Linked DNA regions of Micromonospora rhizosphaerae. The protein of the gene in region 1 interacts with the protein of each later gene in a pairwise test. Links are inferred from orthologs where the notes say so. Each region holds a gene or a part of one and is shown on either strand. Other genes may lie near its edges.

Region 1 (8,857 bases):
CCCATCAGGCAGATTGACCGTGGTGACCATATGGAAATCATACCGCCCATACGCAGGGAAAACCAACCTATCCCGAGGTCTCCGCAAGGCTCCAGGCGATGCCGTCGAGGATGTCGTGCTCGGAGGCGATCACGGACGACATTCCGGCGCGTTCCATGATCACTCGCAGCACCAGGGCGCCCGCGCCGATCACGTCGGCCCTGCCCTTGTGCATCACCGGGATGGCGAGCCGCTCCTCGCAGGTCTTCGCCAGCAGGTCGGCGGTCACGTCGGCGACCTGCTCGTACGACACCCGGGCGTGGTGGATGCGCTCCGGGTCGTACTCCTGGAGGCCCTGAGCGATGGCGACCACGGTGGTGACCGAGCCGGCGAGCCCGACCAGCGTGGCGGCCTCGCGGCCCGGCACGGCCGCTAGCGCCCGGTCCACCGCGACCGCGATGTCGGCCTGGGCGGCGGCGGTTTCGTCCAGGCTCGGCGGATCGCCATGCAGGTGCCGCTCGGTCATCCGGACGCAGCCGATGTCCATCGAGACCGCGGCCTGCACACCGCCCTCGCGGGTGCCGACCACGAACTCGGTCGAGCCGCCGCCGATGTCGACCACCAGGTACGGCGGCTTGGCGTCGGCGGGCAGCCCACGCACGGCCCCGGTGAAGGAGAGCCGGGCCTCCTCGTCGCCGGTCAACACCTCGGGCGTCACGCCGAGGGTCTGCTCGACCATCGCCCGGAAGTCGCCGGCGTTGGCGGCGTCCCGGGTCGCCGAGGTGGCGCACATCCGCACCCGCTCCGCACCGAACTTCTCGATCTCGGCCGCGTAGTCGGCGAGCGCCACCCGGGTGCGCTCGATCGCCTCCGGGGCGAGCCGGCCGGTCTTGTCGACGCCCTGGCCCAGCCGGACGATCTCCATCCGCCGGCTCAGGTCGACCAGCGGCGCCGTCGGGCCGGCGGACGGGTCGGGCAGGTCGGCGACCAGCAGTCGGATGGAGTTGGTCCCACAGTCGATGGCGGCCACGCGCGTCGTCACGGCAGCAACCATACGGCAGCCAGACGGTCCCGCCCCGCGGTACAACCTGACCCGCGCCCGGGAGACGGTGACCCATGGAGCGATATGCCTACGAGTCATAAATATGACCGACAGGCATATCCCTCGTGAGCGTCATGTCGCCGGCAGGTCGACACGGCGAATGCCGAAGCGGCGCAGCTGGGGGCCGGGCCGCTCAGCACTCGGGACGGTCGGCAACTGCGGCACCGGGGAACTCGCCGAGCAGGTGTGCGCCGAGCGGTGTCAGCCGGTGCTGGACCGCCGCGCCGGTGCGGTCGGTGGTGATCAGACCGGCGGCCCGCAGGGCCGTCGCGTGCTCCGAGGCCGAGGAGAGGCTGACCCCGACGGCGCGAGCGAGCGCGGTGGTGGTGTGCCGTCCGGGCTCGGCGAGGCGACGCAGCACCGCCGCCCGGGTGCCGTTCAGCAGGCGACCGAGTGGCTCGGCGGCCGGGTCGGCGGCCCGCCGCGGCATCGCCACGGGGTAGACGAGCAGGACCGGCCGGCGGGGCTCGACCAGCACCCGCGGGAGCGGACCTGCCAACGGCGAGGGCAGCAGCACGAGGCCCTGGCCGGTCCCGGCCATTTCCCCACCCCACCAGGTCCGCACCTCCAGCACGGGTGGCCGCCAGCGGATCGCCGGGTGCAAGCCACGAAACAGGCCCTCCAGTCCGCGCATCGCCAACCGGTGGGCTGCTCGCCGCGCCGGATGCGGGCCTGGTGGCCACCGACCTGATCTGGGACTTCTTCGCGGCCCACCCCCGGCGGGCCTGACGCGGCGGCGGTGGTCGCACCTGGCGTCAGAGGCGCAGCAGCATGCGGGTGTTGCCGAGGGTGTTGGGCTTGACCCGTTCCAGGTCCAGGAACTCGGCCACGCCCTCGTCGTACGACCGGAGCAGCTGCTCGTAGACCGGATGCGGCACCGGCGCGCCGTCGATCTCGCGGAAGCCGAACGAGCCGAAGAACCGGGTCTCGAAGGTGAGCACGAAGATCCGGGCCACGCCCACCTCCCGGGCCGCGTCGATCAGCTCGCCGACGATCCGGTGGCCGATCTTGCGGCCCCGCCAGGTCGGGTCCACCGCGACGGTGCGGATCTCGGCCAGGTCCTCCCACATCACGTGCAGCGCGCCGCAGCCGACGACCGTGCCGTCGGGCGTCACCGCGACCCGGAACTCCTGCACGTCCTCGTAGAGGGTGACGGTGGCCTTGCTGAGCAGCCGCCGGTCGTCGGTGTAGGTGTCCACCAGCCGCCGGATCCCACGTACGTCGCTCGTCCGGGCCCGGCGGACCACGATCTCGTCCCCGGTCACTGCTCCGCCGGGACGTCCACGCACGGGCCGGTGGCCCACCACTTCTCCACCAGCGCCAGCGTCTCGTCGCCGAACGGGTTAACCCCCGGGCCGGCGGCGAGCGCGTGCCCGAGGTGCACGTGCAGGCACTTCACCCGGCCGGGCATGCCACCGGCCGAGATGCCGGAGATCTCCGGCACGTGGCCGATCGCCTCCCGGCGGGCCAGGTAGTCCTCGTGCGCCGCCCGGTACCGGGCGGCCAGCTCCGGGTCGGCCGCCAGCCGGTCGGCCATCTCCCTCATCAGCCCCGCCGACTCCAGCCGGCTGCACGCGGCGGTCGCCCGCGGGCAGGTCAGGTAGAACAGCGTCGGAAAGGGCGTGCCGTCGGCCAGCCGCGGGGTCGTCTCCACCACGTCGGGCAGGCCGCAGGGACAGCGGTGGGCCACCGCCCGGGTGCCCCGGGGCGGGCGTCCGAGCTGCGCGGCCACCGCGGCCAGGTCGGCCTCGGTGGCCGGTTGCCGCTCCGGCGGGGGTACGGAATCCGCCGCCGGGTCGGGCGGGGGTACGACGGTCACGGTGCCCATCTCTCGTTCGGTGCTGGGGTGATGCTCACTTGTCGGGCTGATCGGCGTTGGCCGCCTGCACGCTCGACCACAGGGTGCCGTACCAGGGATCCGGCCCCTTCGGCGGCGCCGGCATGGCGCCCGCGTCCTTGGCGGCGCCCTCCGGGTCGGAGAGCACCACCAGCAGGGTCTCCCCGGGCTTGCCCATGAAGAACCGCTCCCGGGCCTGGCTCTCGATGTACGCCGGGTCCTGCCACTTGGCCGCCTCGGCGGAGAGCTCCTCGATCCGCTTGCGCTGGTCGGCCTGGGACGCTTCCATCCGCTCGATGTCGGCCTGCTGGTCGAGGTAGACGCGCACCGGGTAGGTGTACGCCAGGGCGAGGGCGATCAGCACCGCGAAGAGCACGGTGGCCCGCCCGGTGAGGCGCCGGGGGTGGGGTGCGACGAGCCGCTTGACGGTGCCGCCGGCCGCGGTACGCCGAGCGGCGGCGGGCCGGCTCGCGGAGCGTACGCCCTCCGCGCCGCGGGCCGCGCCGGGCGACCGGCCGGCGGCGCCGCGCGGCTCGGCGCGGACGCCACCCACCGACGATCGGGTCCGGGCCGCACCCGCCGTCCGGCCGGCCTGACCCGGCCGGCGGGCGGGACGCTGACCACCCGGTGTGCGGCGCTGCTGCATCGTCACACCCCTCCCCCGGAGCTTCGCGCGTCAGGCGGAACGGTAGCGCGGGAAGGCGCTCGCGCCGGCGTACCGCGCCGCGTCGGCCAACTCCTCCTCGATCCGCAGGAGCTGGTTGTACTTGGCGACCCGGTCGGAGCGCGCCGGGGCACCCGTCTTGATCTGGCCGCAGCCGGTGGCCACCGCCAGGTCGGCGATGGTGGTGTCCTCGGTCTCGCCGGAGCGGTGGCTCATCATGCACTTGAAGCCGGCCCGGTGGGCCAGGTCCACCGCGTCCAGGGTCTCGGTCAGCGAGCCGATCTGGTTGACCTTGACCAGCACCGCGTTGGCGGTCTTCTCGGCGATGCCGCGGGCGATCCGCTGCGGGTTGGTGACGAAGAGGTCGTCGCCGACGATCTGGATCCGGTCGCCGATGGCGGCGGTCAGGGTGGCCCAGCCGCTCCAGTCGTCCTCCGACAGCGGGTCCTCAATGGACACGATCGGGTAGTCGCCGACGAGCTTGGTGTAGTAGTTGCTCATCTCCTCCGCGGACTTGGTCGCGCCCTCGAAGGTGTAGCTGCCGTTGTCGAAGAACTCGGTGACGGCGACGTCGAGGGCGAAGACGATGTCGGTGCCGAGCTTGTAGCCAGCCTTCTCCACCGCCTCGGCGATCAGGTCCAGCGCGGCGGAGTTGGTGGGCAGGTTCGGGGCGAAGCCGCCCTCGTCGCCGAGCCCGGTCGAGAGGTCCTTCTTCTTCAGCACCGACTTGAGCGTGTGGTAGACCTCGGCGCCGGAGCGCAGCGCGTCGCGGAAGGTCGGCGCGCCGATCGGCGCGATCATGAACTCCTGGATGTCGACGTTGGTGTCGGCGTGCGCGCCACCGTTGAGGATATTCATCATCGGCACCGGCAGCAGGTGCGCGTTCGGGCCGCCCAGGTAGCGGAAGAGGCTCAGCTCGGCGCTACCCGCGGCAGCCTTGGCCACCGCCAGCGAGACGCCGAGGATGGCGTTGGCGCCCAGCTCGGACTTGGTGTCCGTGCCGTCGAGGTCGATCATCTTCTGGTCGATCAACCGCTGCTCGCTGGCCTCGTACCCGATGAGCTGGTCGACGATCTTGTCCTCGATGTTGGTGACCGCCTTCTCCACGCCCTTGCCCTGGTAGCGGTCGGCGTCACCGTCGCGCAGCTCGAGCGCCTCGAAGGCGCCGGTGGAGGCGCCGGACGGCACCGCGGCGCGGGCGATCGTGCCGTCGTCGAGCCCGACCTCGACCTCGACCGTCGGGTTGCCTCGCGAGTCCAGAATCTCCCGGGCGACGATTCCCTCGATGGTTGCCACTGAGTCGCTCCTCGTTTGTGTGTTCCGGTCCGGCATGGGCCGCGACGGTGCGGCTGGGGCAGGTGTTGAACGCAGCGTATCGGGCGACGGCTGGGCGCACGTCGTGGCCCGGCGCGCTGGGCCAGGACGACCTTCGCCGCCTCGCCACGACGGACATTCCCGAATTCTCGTACGTCAACCGGCAACGAGTTTGCACGACGTTGCCCCGATCAACGAGGCTGGGCGGCATGCCCGCCCCCTCGACCACTCTCCGCGTGCTCGCCGCCTCGGTCATCGCGTCGCTCACGGTCACCGGGTGCCAGGCCCTCGACGACGCCGGACAGGCTCTCGGGCGGGCCGACCTGGTCAACGACCTCGCCGCCCGGATGGACCGGGCGCTGGAGCAGACCTGGGCCGCCGACTACCAGCTCGCCGGTGGACGGACCGCCTCGATCGCCCAGACGCGGGACCCGCTCCAGTCGGCGTACAGCTGGCCGGACGGCAAGATCGTGGTGACCCAGCAGGCCCTGACCCGGTGCGAGACCGCCACCGGGCACACCTCCTGCACGGTGCTGCCGCCGGTGCTGACCGCCGGGCGGCCCTCGGTGATCGTCTACACGGAGATCGGCAGGCACGGGCTGGTCACCCCGCCGGCCGTGATCCGGCTGCTGACCGACGCCGCCCTCGATCCTGCGGCGACCATCATGCAGAGCGACACCACGCTCGCCGGGCACCACGCCACCTGCGTCGACGTCACCCGGTCCGGCGACAGCTTCACCGCCTGCGTCACCACCGAAGGTGTGCTGGGCAGCTTCACCGGGACTCTCGACGGCAAGCCGGCGGAGGCGGCCCTGAGCCGCTACACGGAGACGGTGGACCCGGCCGCCTTCGACGTGCCGCCCGGGGCCGGCGTCGTCGACCGCCGCTCCCCGACCCCATGACCGAGCCGTCGCCCGATTCTCGCGGAGGCCCCGCACCGGGCGCCCCCGCCCGCCCGGTGGCTGCCGCCCGCGGGTTCGTCCCCGGCGCGGCCGCCGGTACACCGCCGGCGCCGACCGACATCGCCCTGCCGGTTGCCGGGCGCAAGCTGCTGACCGGACCGGACGGGCACTTCCCATGGGTCGGCGACCTGCCGGCGGGGACCGACTGGGTGCCGGTCGGCACGCTGGACGGCGTACCGGCCTGGGCGGCCGAGGTGGCGGACGCCGAGGATCTGCCGGGGCGCTGGCGGAGCTGGCGGGCGCTCGCCGCCGAGCTGCCCGAGCCGCCGGTGACGCTGGCCGGGCGGGCGTTGGCGGTGCTGACCTGGCGGCGTACCCACCGGTGGTGCGGGGCCTGCCGGGCGGAACTGGCCGACGTGCCCGGCGAGACGGCGCGGCGCTGCCCCGACTGCGACCTGTACGTGCCGATGCAGCTCTCCGCCGCGGTGCTGGTCGCGATCACCCGCCCCGGCCGTGGCGGCCCCGACGAACTGCTGCTGGTCCGCCACGCGTACGGCCCGACCGGGCTGTGGGCCCTGGTGGCCGGCTTCGTCGAGGCGGGCGAGTCGCTGGAGGCGGCCGCCCACCGGGAGGTCGCCGAGGAGGTGGGGCTCGCCATCGCCGAGCCGACCTACTTCGGCAGCCAGCCCTGGGCGATGTCCGGGCCGGGCACCCTGCTGGCCGGCTTCACCGCCACGGCCATCGAGCCGAGCGCCGAACCGGTGGTCGACGGTAGGGAGCTGGCCGAGGCCCGCTGGTTCCCGCTGGACGCGCTGCCGGCGGAGCTGCCGCCGGCGTACTCCATCTCGCGCTGGCTGATCGACGCGGTCGCCGTCCGCCCGCGGCGCTGACCGCCGCCGTCCGCGCCCGGCGGGGTGTTGACAGGGGACCCTGCTCTACGGGGGGCGGCCCTTACCCGCCCAGCAGGGTGCGCAGGTGGCGCGGCGGCGGGCAGTCGTGGGCGAGCATCGCGTCGTGCCACTCCCGCATCGAAACCCCGTCGGGGCGGGCGGCGGCGATGTCGGCCATCTCGCTCCAGCCGACGAAGTAGGTGGAGAGCTGGGTCGAGGTGAGCAGCGCCCGCCGCCACTTGCCGGCCGCCTCGCCCTCCTCCTGGAAGCCGCGCCCGGTCATCAGCGCCATCGCCTCGGACTCGGGCAGCTCCTCGCAGTGCACCAGCCGGTCGAGGAGCGCGTTGATGGTCATCCGCAGCTGCATCTTGAGCTGCTGCAGGCGCACCGGCAGGCCGCCGAAGCCGACGCCGGCCATCAGCTCCTCGGCGTAGACCGCCCAGCCCTCGACGAACACCCCGGACTCGGTCAGCGGGCGAACCCGGGTCGGGCCGGTGTGCCGACGGGCGTGGGCGAGCTGGAGGAAGTGGCCCGGCATCGCCTCGTGCACGGTCAGGTTGCGGATCATGTGGTCGTTGTACTCGCGGTAGAACGACTCGACCCGGTGCGCCGGCCAATCCGCCGGGGTGGGCGCGATGCAGTAGAAGGTCGGCACGTTCGCCGTCTCCAGCGGGCCCGGCGAGTCGCAGTACGCCACCGCCACGCCCCGGGCGAACTCCGGCATCTCCTGGATTACGCAGGGGTCGTCGACCAGGGTGATCAGATCGTGGTCGCGGACGAAGTCCGTCGCCTCGTCCAGGGTGATCGAGGCGAGGTCCACGATGGACTGGTCGTTCGGATGCTCGGCGGCCAGCAGGTCCAGCGCCCGGCGTACGGTCTCGTCGTCGGCCGGGCCGCCGACCAGCTCGACGGCCGCCTCGCGGATCTCCGCGGTGACCCGCTCCAGGTTGGCCCAGGCGCGGCGCTGCACCTCGGCGGCGCCCAGCTCGGTGTCGAGGGTGTGCCAGAGCCGTGCCTCCCAGCGGGGCCGGCCCAGCCGGGGGTCGCGCCCCGGCCCGGCGTCGGCGGCCAGGCCGATCCGCAGCCAGGCCACGAACTCCTCGAGCGCGGCGATCGCCGCGGTCGCCGCCGGCTCGACCCGGTCGTACAGCCCGGGCGCCTCGTTCAGCAGCACCGACACCTCGTCGCGGATCAGCGCGGCCGTGCCGGTGAACTGCCCGACCGCCGTCTCGGCGTGGATCCGCGGCATGTCGCGCAGCGTCGCGCGCGCGGTCGCCAGGGCGTCCGGTACGGCCGCCAGCCGCCCGGCCAGGTGGGTCAGCCGCACCTCGGCCGGGGCGTACGGGCGGGCGAGCAGGGCGTGCAGCAGCGGGCCGGGGTTGTGCCGCAGCGGGTCCCACTCGTGCGCGCGGATCTCCGTCGCCTCGAACAGCTCCCGGTCGACCATGCTGCTGAGCAGCGCATGGTCGACCTGCTCATCGACGTCGAGAGAGTCCGGGTCGATCTCCGAGAGCGCGTCGGCCGCGTCCTTGAGCATCGCCTGGTCGGCGGCGAGGGCGTCGGCCGAGAGGTCGGGCAGCCGATCGTCGTACCGGTGGTCGCCCGCAGACGACGCGAGCCCCGGCCGGCTTTCCAGCAACGCCTCCACGATCCGCTCGGCGAGCGGCACGAACGACTCCATGCCCAGACCCTACCGATCTCCCCACCCGCCGAGGCCCCGCCGCAGCCTGCGGTGATCAAAGAAGTTAGCGTCAGCGAAAGCACGTCTCCCGACGCAAACTTCTTGATCAACTCGGCTGGTCGGGGCCGGAGGGCCGGAGGGCGCGTTCGGCCGTGCGGATGGCGTCGGCGTGGGCGAGGGTGGCGCGGCGGAGGGCGGCCTCGGGGTCGAGGCCCTCGTTGCGGGCCGCCGCGACGGTGGCCAGGAGGGTGGCGCCCAGTCTCGCCGCGGCGTCCGGCTGGGCGTCGGTCATCGGGAGGGGCACGGCCAGGTGGACGCGGGCGGCTCGGTCCAGGATCTTGGCGGCCAGGGCGAGCGCCGGCTGGCTCAGCGCGATGCCGTTGAGCACCGACTCGCGGGCCTTCTCGGCCCGCTTGATCCGCTCCCAGTTCGCAGTGATCTCCTCCAGCGTGCCGGCCTGCTCCCCCGCGAAGACGTGCGGATTGCGG
Region 2 (11,469 bases), 1.4 Mb from region 1 along the record:
CATCCCCGCGACGAGGTTCGCTGCGCGTTGGCCGGGCCGGGGGGACGGCTTGGCCGACGGCGACACGGTCGGCGAGGCGGACGGGTCGCCGACCACCGGCGCTTCCGTGGCCTCGGCAGCGGCAGTCTCGCCCGGCGTGGCGAGCACCGCCGGCCCGGCCCCTCCCCCGCCACCGTCGAACGCCATCATCACCGCGACAACCACGACCACGACCACGGCACCCGTGACGGTCACCCACATCAACCGACGCCCGTCATCAGGGGCGCGGTGCCGGCTCCGGCCGGCCCGCACCTGCGGCAGCGGCGCCGTCGGCCAGGCCCGCTCGGCACTGGGCGGATCGGGGATGACAGACACGGCGGACATCATGCCAGAGCCCGCCGGGCCCGACATCCTGTAGCGCCCGCAGGGGGGCGCCAACGGAGCGGGCGCCGTGCTGGTGGGCCTGGTCGACTACCGGGTACCGAGTGGTGGATCGCGGGCGGGTCAGCCGGCGAAGCCGACCCGGTGGCCGTTGGTGGCGTCGAGGCCGCGGATGGCGAGCGCCGCATCCAGCGCCGCCATGGTTGCCGCCCAGCCCTTGTCCTCCGCCGATCCGGGCAGCCCGGCCCGGTCGCGGGCCTGCTCGATGGTCTCCACGGTCAGTACCCCGTGGGCGACCGGCTTGCCCTCGTCGAGCGCGACCCGGGTCAGCCCGTCGGTCACCGACCGGCAGACGTAGTCGAAGTGCGCGGTCGCGCCCCGGACCACCACGCCGAGGGCGACCACCACGTCGTACCGGCGGGCCATCGCCTGCGCCACCACGGGCAGCTCCACCGAGCCGGCCACCCGTGCCACCACGGCCCGGGCCCCGCACGCCTCGGCGGCGGCCACCGCGCGGTCGACCATGTGGTCGGTCAGGTCTCCGTGCCAGCGCGCGGCGACCACGCCGACCGTCAGCCCGGCCGCGTCCACCGTCGTGACGCCCGGTTCGCCGAAACCCGCCATGTCTACGCTCCGATCTCGTCGCTGGCCACCGGACGGCCCATCGGCGCCTCGGTCACCTCGTCCAACTCGTCCAGCAGGTGGCCCATCCGGTCCCGCTTCGTCCGCAGGTACCGTACGTTCTCCGGGTTCGACCGGATCGGCAGCCCCTCGCGGCCGGTCACCGTCAGGCCGTACCCCTCCAGGCCGGCCCGCTTGGCCGGGTTGTTGGTCAGCAGCCGCATCGAGCGGACGCCGATGTCGTAGAGGATCTGCGCCCCGGTGCCGTAGTCCCGGGCGTCGGCGGGCAGCCCCAGGTCGAGGTTCGCGTCCACGGTGTCCCGGCCCAGGTCCTGCAGCTGGTACGCCTGGAGCTTGTGCAGCAGGCCGATGCCCCGCCCCTCGTGCCCGCGCACGTAGAGCACCACCCCGCGCCCCTCCTGTGCCACCCGGGCCAGCGCGGCCTGCAGCTGCGGGCCGCAGTCGCAGCGCAGCGAGCCGAAGACGTCCCCGGTTAGGCACTCGGAGTGCACCCGGACCAGCACGTCCCGGCCGTCGCCGAGGTCGCCCATCACCAGCGCGATGTGCTCGGCCGTGTCGTAGTCGCTGCGGTAGCCGAGCGCCCGGAACACCCCGTACGGGGTGGGCATCCGCGCGTCGGCGACCTGCTCCACCTGCTTCTCGGTCCGCCGCCGGTAGGCGATCAGGTCGGCGATGGTGATCAGGGTGAGCCCGTGCTCGGCGCAGAACTTCCCCAGGTCCGGCAGGCGCATCATGGTGCCGTCGTCGTTGACCAGCTCGCAGAGCACGCCGGCCGGCCGCAGCCCGGCCAGCCGGGTCAGGTCGACCGCCGCCTCGGTGTGCCCGGGCCGGCGCAGCACCCCACCCTCGCGGGCGCGCAGCGGCACCACGTGCCCGGGCCGGGCCAGATCGGTCGGGTCGGTGGACGGATCGGCGAGCAGCCGGATGGTGTGCGACCGGTCGGCCGCCGAGATGCCGGTGGTGACCCCCTCCCGGGCGTCCACGGTCACCGTGTACGCGGTGCCCCGCCGGTCCTGGTTCGTGTGGTGCATCGGCGGCAGGTCCAGCCGGTCGCACTCGGACTCGGTCAGCGGCACGCAGATGTAGCCCGAGGTGTAGCGGACCATGAACGCGACCAGCTCCGGGGTGGCCAGCTCGGCCGCGAAGATCAGGTCGCCCTCGTTCTCCCGGTCCTCGTCGTCGACCACGACGACGGGCCGGCCGGCGGCGATGTCGGCCACCGCCTGCTCGATGCTGCCGAAGGTGGTGGTCATGCGACGGCCTCCGAGTAGGTCGGCGGGACCGGCGTGCGGTCCGGCGGGGTGGCCCGTGAGGTGCGCCACCAGGCGGCCAGGCCCCAGACGCAGAAGGCGCCGTAGACCAGGTACATGGCGGCCGACGGGTAGAAGCCGCCGCGCAGCAGCAGCGGGACACCCACCGCGTCGACGGCGATCCAGATCAGCCAGAACTCCACCCAGCCGCGGGCCATGCCGTAGGTGGCGAGCAGGCTGCCGACCAGGATCCAGGCGTCCGGCAGCGGCCCCCACGAGCCGAGCGCGGCGAGCACCGGGTACGCGGCGGCGGTGCCGACCGCCGCCGCGAACAGCAGCGCGAGGCGTTCCTTGCCGGTCGCCCAGCGGGGCGTCACCGCGGGCTGTTCACCGGCCCCCGAGCGGCGGTTGCGCGACCAGCGCCACCAGCCGTAGAGGCTGACCGCGAAGAAGAAGACCTGCCGGCCGGCCTGGCCGTAGAGGTCGTGCGCCTGCGGGGTGGCGAAGAGGCCACCGAGGAAGACGGTGAAGAGCAGCGCGTTGCCGATCATGCCGACCGGCCAGGCCCAGACCAGCCGGCGCAGCCCGAGCAGCGCCGAGGCCAGGCCGAAGACGTTGCCGACGATCTCCCGGACGAGCACCGGCGAGCCGGCGACCTGGACCTGGGCGTCGAGCAGCCAACCGAGGGGGCCCATCAGAACTCACCCCCCGGCAGGCCGGCGCCGCCCGCCAGCCCGGCACCGCCGGTGACCCGGTCGCCGAGCAGCCGCTCGACGTACTTGGCCAGCACGTCCACCTCGAGGTTGACCGGTTCGCCGACACCCTTGGCACCGAGCGTGGTGAGCTTCAGGGTGGTCGGGATCAGCCCGACGGAGAACCAGTCGTCGCCGACGTCGGCGACGGTCAGCGAGACCCCGTCGATGGTGATCGAGCCCTTTTCCACCACGTAGCGGGACAGCGCGGCGGGCAGCCGGAACCGGACCGTCTCCCACTGCGCGGCCGGCTCCCGGCGCAGCACCTCGCCGACCCCGTCGACGTGCCCCTGCACCAGGTGCCCCCCGAGGCGGCTGCCGAGCGCGGCGGCCCGCTCCAGGTTGACCGGGTCGCCCGGGCGCAGCGCGCCGAGCGCGGAGCGGCGCAGCGTCTCCCCCATCACGTCGGCGGTGAAGACGCCGCCGTCGACGTCGACCACGGTCAGACAGACCCCGTTGACCGCGATCGAGTCGCCGTGCCGGGCGTCCGAGGTGACCAGCGGGCCGCGGATGGCCAGCAGCGCGGAGTCTCCCGCGGTCTCGGTGGTCCGGACGATCTCGCCCAGCTCCTCGACGATGCCGGTGAACATGTCAGGCCTCCCTCTTCCGGGGCAGCGCGGTAATCCGCAGGTCGGGGCCGACCTGCGTAACGTCGGTGATCTCCAGATCGATGGCGTCGGCGATGGTGGTCACGCCGGCGTCGAGCAGCGCGGTCGGGCCGGCGCCGAGCAGCTTCGGCGCGACGTACCCGACGACCTTGTCGACCAGCCCGGCGGCGAGGAACGCGCCGGCCAGCTGGGGGCCGCCCTCCAGCAGGGCCGCCCGCACGCCCCGGTGGTGCAGCTCCGCGAGCAGCGCCGGCAGGTCGACCCGGCCGTCCGGGCCGGCCCCGACCTCCTTGGCGGTGGCGATCCAGGTCCGAGCGGCGCCGTCGCGGACCCGGGCCACCGCCGGGGTACGCCCCGAGCTGTCCACCACCACCCGCAGCGGCTGCCGGATGGCCAGCGTGCCGTCGCGCAGGTTACGGGCGGTCAGCCGGGGGTCGTCGGCGAGCACGGTGCCCACCCCGACGATCACCGCGTCGACCGTGCCGCGCAGCGCGTGCACGTCGATCCGGGCCGCCTCGGAGGTGATCCACATGCTGGTGCCGTCGGCCGCGGCGGAGCGCCCGTCGAGCGTGGCCGCGTACTTCCAGATCACGTACGGCCAGCCGCGGCGCATCGAGGTCAGCCAGGCGATGTTGCCGGCCTCGGCCTCGTCGGCGCGTACCCCGAACTCGACCTGGACGCCGGCGTCGCGCAGGGTGGCGGCGCCGCCGGAGGCGACCGGGTTGGGATCGGGGACCGCGACCACCACCCGGGCGACCCCGGCCTGGATCAGCGCGAGGCTGCAGGGGCCGGTGCGGCCCGTGTGATCGCAGGGTTCCAGGGTGACCACGGCGGTGCCGCCGCGGGCCCGCTCGCCGGCCTGGGCGAGCGCGACGATCTCGGCGTGCGGCCCGCCGGCGTACGCGTGGAAGCCCTCACCGACGACCTCGCCGTCCGCATCCAGCAGCACGCAGCCGACCACCGGGTTGGGGCTGGTGGTGCCGAGCCCCCGGGCGGCCAGCGCGATCGCGCGACGCATCGCCTCGTCGATGGAGACGCTCGCCATCGCCTGCCCCTGCCCTCTCACTCGCCGGTCCGGGCGCGGGCGGGGCTGGGAGGCATCGGCACATATGCCGCAGGCAGGCGGCGGCGGAGATCCGGGGACGGCGGAGCCGACCCCGGGAAGCCCACACGGCGGCTGAGGCGTCAGCGGCCGGCAGGGCCTCCCCGTCCCGCGCGCTGTCTCCCATCCGGACTGTCTGGGAGTGGGTTGGCCCGCTCCCAACCGTCGGCCCCGGATTCTCACCAGGTCCACCGGGCGGCAGGGCCGACCGGGTCGCGGGCTTACCACGGTCGGGCCGTGGATCACCGCCGGTTCGGAATTACACCGAGTCCCGCCAGCGCGTGGTGGGTACACCGGAAGTCTTACACGCGGACCGGCCCGCGGCGCCACGGAGGCGACCTAGCTCACAGATGTCCGGTTCCCTCAGGTGACCCCGCGCCGCCGGTCGACCGCCACGTACGACCCCGGCTGGCTCTTGGCGACCGACTTCATCTCCGAGGCCACCGCGATCGCTTCGAGGGGGTTGGTGAAGCGCTTGCCCGAGTCGGAGAGGGAGACGCCGATGGAGAGGGTGACCAGGGCGGCCCGCCGGATGTTGCCCCGGCGGTCCTTCAGCTCGACGAAGCCCCGTTCCCGATCGGTGGGGTCGTAGAGGGCGTCCGCGGCCTTCTCGAAGTCGACCACGGCCCGGCTGGTCAGCGGCCGGACCTGGCTGGGCGTGCAGACGATGACGAAGTCGTCGCCGCCGACGTGGCCGAGGAAGGCCGGCGGCAGCCCGATGGAGACCACCGCCCGGTGCAGGCTGCGGGCCAGCGCCGAGATGAACTCGTCGCCGCGGACGAAGCCGTACCGGTCGTTGACGCTCTTGAACCGGTCGATGTCGACGTAGCCGACGGCGTAGTCCACCCCGCTGCGGACCCGGTCGCTGATCTCCCGCCGGATCCGGCTGTTGCCGGGCAGCCCGGTCAGCGGGGAGACCTCCCGGAACTCCTTGTTCCGCCGCAGGGTCGAGCTGACCCGGGCCACCAGTTCGGCGGTGTCGAAGGGCTTGACCAGGTAGTCGTCGGCGCCGGCGCTGAGGCCGTGCACCTTGTCCACGGTCATCCCCTTGGCGGTCAGCATGATCACCGGCAGGGCGGAGGTCATCGGATCGGCGCGCAGCCGGCGGGTCAGCTCGAGGCCGTCGATGCGCGGCATCATCAGGTCGACCACGGCCAGGTCCGGTCGTTGCCGCTCGATCACCTCGAGCGCCTCCTGGCCGTCGCTGGCGTGGATCACCTCGAAGCCGTGCAGCCGCAGGTTGAACTCGACGAAACGCGCGATGTCCTCGTCGTCGTCGACGACCAGGATGACGTCGGGTCGCTCGCCGGACGGGTCCACCTCAGGCCCCGGGGAACGCGCGTTCCGCCAGCGCACGCAGGCGGCGTACCGCCTCGGCCGGATCGTCGGCGCCGTAGACGGCGGTGCCGGCGACGAAGGCGTCCGCGCCGGCCGCGGCCGCCTGCTCGATGGTGTCGGCGGCGATCCCGCCGTCCACCTCGATGCGCAGTTCGAGGTGGCCGCTGTCGACGTGCCGGCGGGCGGTGCGCACCTTCTCCAGCAGTTGCGGGATGAACCGCTGCCCGCCGAAGCCGGCCTTGATCGTCATGATCAGCAGGGTGTCGAAGCTGGGCAGCAGCTCCAGGTACGGCTCGATCGGGGTGTCCCGGTCGATCGCCAGCCCCGCCTTGGCCCCGGCCGAGCGGAGTTCCTTGGCCAGCGCGACCGGGTCGTCGCACGCCTCGGCGTGGAAGGTGACGTTGTACGCCCCGGCGTCGGCGTACCCGGGCGCCCACCGGCGCGGGTCCTCGATCATCAGGTGCACGTCGAAGGGAAGCTCGGTCGCGGCGCGCAGGCTCTGCACCACCGGCAGCCCGATGGTCAGGTTCGGCACGAAGTGGTTGTCCATGACGTCCACGTGCAACCAGTCGGCGGCGTGCTCGACGGCGCGGACCTCTTCGGCGAGGCGGGCGAAATCGGCGGCCAGGATGCTGGGCGCGACGATCGGCGGCGGTACGGTCACGGGGCCAGTGTACGAACGTGGCCACCCGCCGCCCGCAGCGCGGCACCGAGACGGACTCCTGGTGATCCGGCCGTGACCGGCGGTGCAGCAGGAACCCTTCCCCCGCCCACATCCCGGACGAAAAGACATCTGCGACTGGCCGATCGACCGAAAGACGGCAACACTCCATCGGGGACGGTCACTTATGCTGCACGCCCGGTGGCGGGAACGCCGCACGGGCGCGGCGACCGGCTGTCAGCTCCCGGAAAGGGCGGACGATGCGACGGTGGCTCTCGGCGCTGGCGCTGGCCGGCACGGCGACGGTGGTGTTGGGCGGCTGCGTCCAGCCGCAGCGGGCGGACGGCGACCTGATCGACGACTGGCCCGCCCTGCCGGCACCCCGGCTGTTCATGCCCGCTCCGGACGCCTGCCTGCCCCGGCTCACCGCCGTCGTACCGGCCGGCACGTACGAGACGGTGGACTGCGCCCGCAGCCACCTCGCCGAGGCCGTGCACGTCGGCACCTTCGGGCCGGCCGCGGGCGGCACCCGCCCCGAACCGGGCTCCGCCGCGCTGCGCACCGCGCGGGCGGAGTGCGATCAACGGGCCCGGGAGGTGATCGGCGGAGACTGGCACTCCGCGCGGCTCAACCTCAACATCGCGCTCCCCCCGGTCACCGCCTGGGTCGCCGGCGCCCGCTGGTACCGGTGCGACCTCAGCGAGACCGACAGCGTCGACAGCACCCGGGCGATCAACCGGGTCGGCAGCCTGCGGGGCTCGATGGTCGGCGACAACTCGCTCGTGCACCGCTGCTTCGACCCGAAGCTGATCGGCAACAACCTGAACTACATGGCGCCGGTGCTCTGCACCGAGCCGCACCGGGCCGAGTTCGTCGGTGTCTACGTGGAACGCGACCTGAGCTGGGTGCAGTTCACCAAGGCCAGCCAGCAGGTGCACCGGCGGTGCATGGCCCTGATCGCGGCCTTCGCCAACGTGCCGAACAACAGCGACCTGCCGTACCGGGCCGGCTCGATCTTCTATCCGCCGTCGCGGCGGGAGTGGGAGGAGGGCGACCGGGGGGTGCGCTGTTTCCTGTGGAGCGACGACCGGCGGCTGACCCGCTCGATGCGCGGCGTCGGCCCACAGGGGCTCCCCGCAATCTGACCTCCGGTGCCGTATGCTGCTGCGCCGTGGCGTACCCGGCGCTCGGAGCCGGTCGGCGCGACCACGGACTGCGGGGAGGTCGGCGGATGCGGCGATGGTGGACGGCGGTCGCCGTGGGCGTGACGGCGGCGCTGGCGCTCGCCGGCTGCGCGCCGGCGGGGGTGGACCGGGACCTGGGCGACGACTGGCCGGCCTTCGGGGCGGCGAAGGGCTTCGTGCCGGATAACGGCGTCTGCCACCCCACCGCCCAGGACGTCGGCTACCTCAGCGGTTACAACCCGGTCGAGTGCACCCAGTCGCACCGGGCGGAGACCCTGCACGTCGGGACGCTGACCGGCAAGGACGCCGCCCGCAGCGCTCCCCCGCGCGCCGGTTCGAACGAAATGCGGACGGCTCGCGCGGAGTGCGACCGGCAGGTCAGCAAGGCGGTGGGAGCCGAATGGCGCTCGGGTCGACTGGTCGTTGCCGTCGTCTTCCCCTCGCCGCTGGCCTGGAAGGGCGGTGCCCGCTGGTTCCGCTGCGACGTCTCCGAGGTGGCCAGCCTGGACGACATCAGCCTCATCGCCCGCACCGCCACGCTGAAGAACGCGCTGGCCGAAGGCTCCCCCCTGGCCCTCGGCTGCTTCAACCCCAAGCTCTCCAAGGACGACATCGAGGAGATGCGGCCGGTCTCCTGCACCGCGAAGCACCACGCCGAGTTCGTCGGGGTCTACCAGGCGCCGGACATCAGCTACGCCGAGTTCAAGCGCACCGCGCTGCGCGTGCACAAGGCCTGCCGGGGGCTGATCGCGAAGTACGTCAAGGTGCCGAACAACGGCGACATGCTGTACCGCTCCGGCACGATCATCTACCACCCCTCGGAGGAGGAGTGGAAGGACGGCAACCGGGGCGTGCAGTGCTTCCTCTGGCTGGACGACCGCACGCTGACCCGCTCGCTGAAGGGGGCGGGCAGCAAGGGCCTGCCGATCCGGTGAGCCGGGCCGGCCCGGGCCGGCCCGTCCCCGGTCCCGGCTGGCTGACCTGACCGCGCTCAGCCCCGGCGCAGCACCGCCAGGAACATCGCGTCCGTGCCGTGCCGGTGCGGCCAGAGCTGCACCGTCGGCCCGTCGCCGAGCCCTGGCATGCCGGCCGGCAGCAGCGGCCGGGCGTCGACGAAGTCGACCGGGAAACCGCACCGGCGGGACGCCTCGGTCACCGTCACGTGCGTCTCCACGGTGTGCGGGGAGCAGGTGACGTAGGCGACCAGGCCGCCGGGGCGGACCGCCCGCAGCGCCGCGGTGAGCAGCTCCCGCTGCAGCCGGGTCAGCGGCGGCAGGTCGGAGGGCTGACGACGCCAGCGCGACTCCGGCCGGCGGCGCAGCGAGCCGAGACCGGTGCAGGGGGCGTCGACCAGCACCCGGTCGAAGTGCTCCTCCGGCAGCTTCGGATCGGAGCCGACCGTCCGCCCGTCGGTGTTCAGCACGTTGACCGGCAGGTTGCGGGTGGCCTGGGCGACCAGCCGGGCCCGGTGCTCGGCCACCTCGACGGCGGTCACCCGGGCGCCCCGCTGCGCGGCGAGCGCGCCGAGCAGGCCCGTCTTGCCGCCGGGACCGGCGCAGAGGTCGAGCCAGCGACCGTCCGGGCCGTCCAGCGGCGCGACCGCCAGGGCGTTCGCCACCAGTTGGGAGCCCTCGTCCTGGACGTGCGCCCGGCCCTCGGTCACCGCCCGCAGCTCGCCCGGCGCGCCGCCGGGCAGGTAGACGGCGTACGGGGAGAAGGCGCCGGGGGCGCCACCCACCTCGTCGGCCAACTCCACCGGGTCGGCCAGGCCCGGGCGGGCGCAGAGGTGCACCGGTGGGCGTTCGTTGTCCTCGATGAGCAGCCGGGTCGTCTCGCCCAGATCGCCGCCGAGCGCCTCGGCGAAGGCTCGCACGATCCACTGCGGATGGCTGTACGCCAGCGCCAGGTGCCCGACCGGGTCGACGTCCATCGACGGGGCGAGCTTCGCCACCCAGGCGTCGGCGTCCCGGGTGGCCACCTCGCGGAGCACCGCGTTGGCGAACCCGGTGGCGCCCGGGCCGACCGAGCGCACCAGGTCGACGGTCGAGGAGACCGCCGCGTGCGCCGGCACCCGGGTGTGCAGCAGCTGGTACACGCCGAGGCGCAGCGCGTCGCGGACCGGCGGGTCGATCCGCTGCACGTCCCGCCCGGCCGCGTCGGTGATGATCGCGTCCAGGGTGCCGGTGTGGCGCAGCGTGCCGTAGGTCAGCTCGGTGGCGAAGGCGGCGTCCCGGCCGATCAGCCCCTCCTCGCGCAGCATGATCGGCAGCACCAGGTTGGCGTACGCGTCGTCCCGGTGCACCGCCGCGATCGCCCGGTAGGCCACCTGCCGCGGCAGGTCCACCGCCGGGCGGCCCGGGCGACGGGCGCCGCCCCGCTGCCCGCCACGGGCGGGGCGCTCACCGCGCTGGCCGGCTCGGGGGCGCTCGCCGCGGGGGAACCGCTCACCGCGCTCACCCCCGACGCCCCGGCCGCCCGCGCCGGACCGGTCGGCCCGGGGGCGCTCGCCGCCTCCAGAGCGGCCTCCGTCGGCGCCGGACGACCGCGCGCCCTCGCCGCGCCCGGCATCGGAGCGCTCGCCCCGGGGCGGACCGGCGGGCCGCTCGGCGGGGCCCGTCACGAGAACTGCTCCCCGGCGGCGACCCGGGCGCCGCGCGCCCAGTCGCTCGCCGACATGGCCTTCTTGCCGGCCGCCCGGACCTCGCCGAGCTGGACCGGGACCGTGGCCGTGCCGGCCAGCACCCGGGACCTCTCCACCAGCAGCTCACCCGGCTTCAGCTCGGGACCGTTGGCCACGGGGCCGACCGGGCCGAGCTTGACCCGGTCGCCGCGGAAGGTTGTCCAGGGGCCGGGGGCCGGGGTACAGGCGCGGATCCGCCGGTCCACCGCGAAGGCCGGATCGGTCCAGCGCACCCGGGCGTCCTCGACGGTCAGCTTCGGGGCCAGTGACACCCCGTCGGCGGGCTGCGGCTCGGCCCGCGCGGTGCCGGCCTCGATCGCGTCGAGGACGGCCACCAGCAGGCCGGCGCCGGCGTGGGCGAGCCGCTCCAGCAGGTCCCCGGAGGTGTCGGACGGGCGGATCTCGTCGGTCACCGTGCCGAACACCGGGCCGGTGTCCAGCCCCGCTTCGAGCTGGAACACGCTGGCCCCGGTCAGCTCGTCGCCGTGCAGCACGGCGTGCTGCACCGGAGCGGCCCCGCGCCACGCGGGCAGCAGCGAGAAGTGCAGGTTGATCCAGCCGTACGGGGGGATCTCAAGGGCTTCCGGCGGCACCAGCGCGCCGTACGCGACGACCGGCACGCAGTCCGGGGCCAGCTCCCGGAGCCGGTCCAGGAACTCGGGCTCGCGGGGCCGGGCCGGGGTGAGCACCTCGACGCCGTGCGCGTCCGCCCAGGCGCCCACGGGCGAGCGGACCAGGCCACGACCGCGACCGGCGGGCGCGTCGGGACGGGTGACCACGGCGAGCAGCTCGTGGCGGGACGCGGCGATGGCGTCCAGGGCGGGGACGGCGACGGCCGGGGTGCCGGCGAAGATCAGGCGCACGGGCTCACCCGCCCAGGCCGAACGGGCTG

The links.
Region 2: the proteins of eno (region 1) and rpe interact in binary tests that used the Escherichia coli proteins (3 or more experiments, as listed by UniProt). The link is inferred for Micromonospora rhizosphaerae from one-to-one orthologs.

Annotation. Positions count from the first base shown.
Region 1 is NZ_FMHV01000002.1:1,741,928-1,750,784, reverse strand. The notes cover bases 2,737-5,673. They hold eno (phosphopyruvate hydratase), read right to left. Parts: upstream 4,879-5,673; coding sequence 3,595-4,878; downstream 2,737-3,594. Other genes in these bases: GA0070624_RS08470 (hypothetical protein), read left to right, coding at 5,106-5,673; GA0070624_RS08480 (FtsB family cell division protein), read right to left, coding at 2,935-3,564; GA0070624_RS08485 (DUF501 domain-containing protein), read right to left, coding at 2,737-2,900. Outside these bases: GA0070624_RS08505 (ribbon-helix-helix domain-containing protein), read right to left, coding at 1-30; GA0070624_RS08500 (Ppx/GppA phosphatase family protein), read right to left, coding at 68-1,009; GA0070624_RS35215 (ArsR/SmtB family transcription factor), read right to left, coding at 1,215-1,715; GA0070624_RS08490 (amino-acid N-acetyltransferase), read right to left, coding at 1,837-2,346; more of GA0070624_RS08485, read right to left, coding at 2,343-2,736; more of GA0070624_RS08470, read left to right, coding at 5,674-5,798; nudC (NAD(+) diphosphatase), read left to right, coding at 5,855-6,688; GA0070624_RS08460 (DUF885 domain-containing protein), read right to left, coding at 6,750-8,369; GA0070624_RS08455 (nucleoside triphosphate pyrophosphohydrolase), read right to left, coding at 8,476-8,857. UniProt on the Escherichia coli protein: Catalyzes the reversible conversion of 2-phosphoglycerate (2-PG) into phosphoenolpyruvate (PEP). It is essential for the degradation of carbohydrates via glycolysis.
Region 2 is NZ_FMHV01000002.1:3,167,545-3,179,013, reverse strand. What follows is about bases 4,877-7,596. They hold rpe (ribulose-phosphate 3-epimerase), read right to left. Parts: upstream 6,717-7,596; coding sequence 6,036-6,716; downstream 4,877-6,035. Other genes in these bases: GA0070624_RS15220 (septum formation family protein), read left to right, coding at 6,974-7,596; GA0070624_RS15230 (response regulator), read right to left, coding at 5,078-6,070. In the rest of the region: GA0070624_RS15260 (FIMAH domain-containing protein), read right to left, coding at 1-354; ribH (6,7-dimethyl-8-ribityllumazine synthase), read right to left, coding at 484-984; GA0070624_RS15250 (bifunctional 3,4-dihydroxy-2-butanone-4-phosphate synthase/GTP cyclohydrolase II), read right to left, coding at 987-2,255; nicotinamide riboside transporter PnuC, read right to left, coding at 2,252-2,947; GA0070624_RS15240 (riboflavin synthase), read right to left, coding at 2,947-3,594; bifunctional diaminohydroxyphosphoribosylaminopyrimidine deaminase/5-amino-6-(5-phosphoribosylamino)uracil reductase RibD, read right to left, coding at 3,596-4,657; more of GA0070624_RS15220, read left to right, coding at 7,597-7,858; GA0070624_RS15215 (septum formation family protein), read left to right, coding at 7,945-8,832; GA0070624_RS15210 (RsmB/NOP family class I SAM-dependent RNA methyltransferase), read right to left, coding at 8,889-10,517; fmt (methionyl-tRNA formyltransferase), read right to left, coding at 10,514-11,440; def (peptide deformylase), read right to left, coding at 11,445-11,469. UniProt on the Escherichia coli protein: Catalyzes the reversible epimerization of D-ribulose 5-phosphate to D-xylulose 5-phosphate.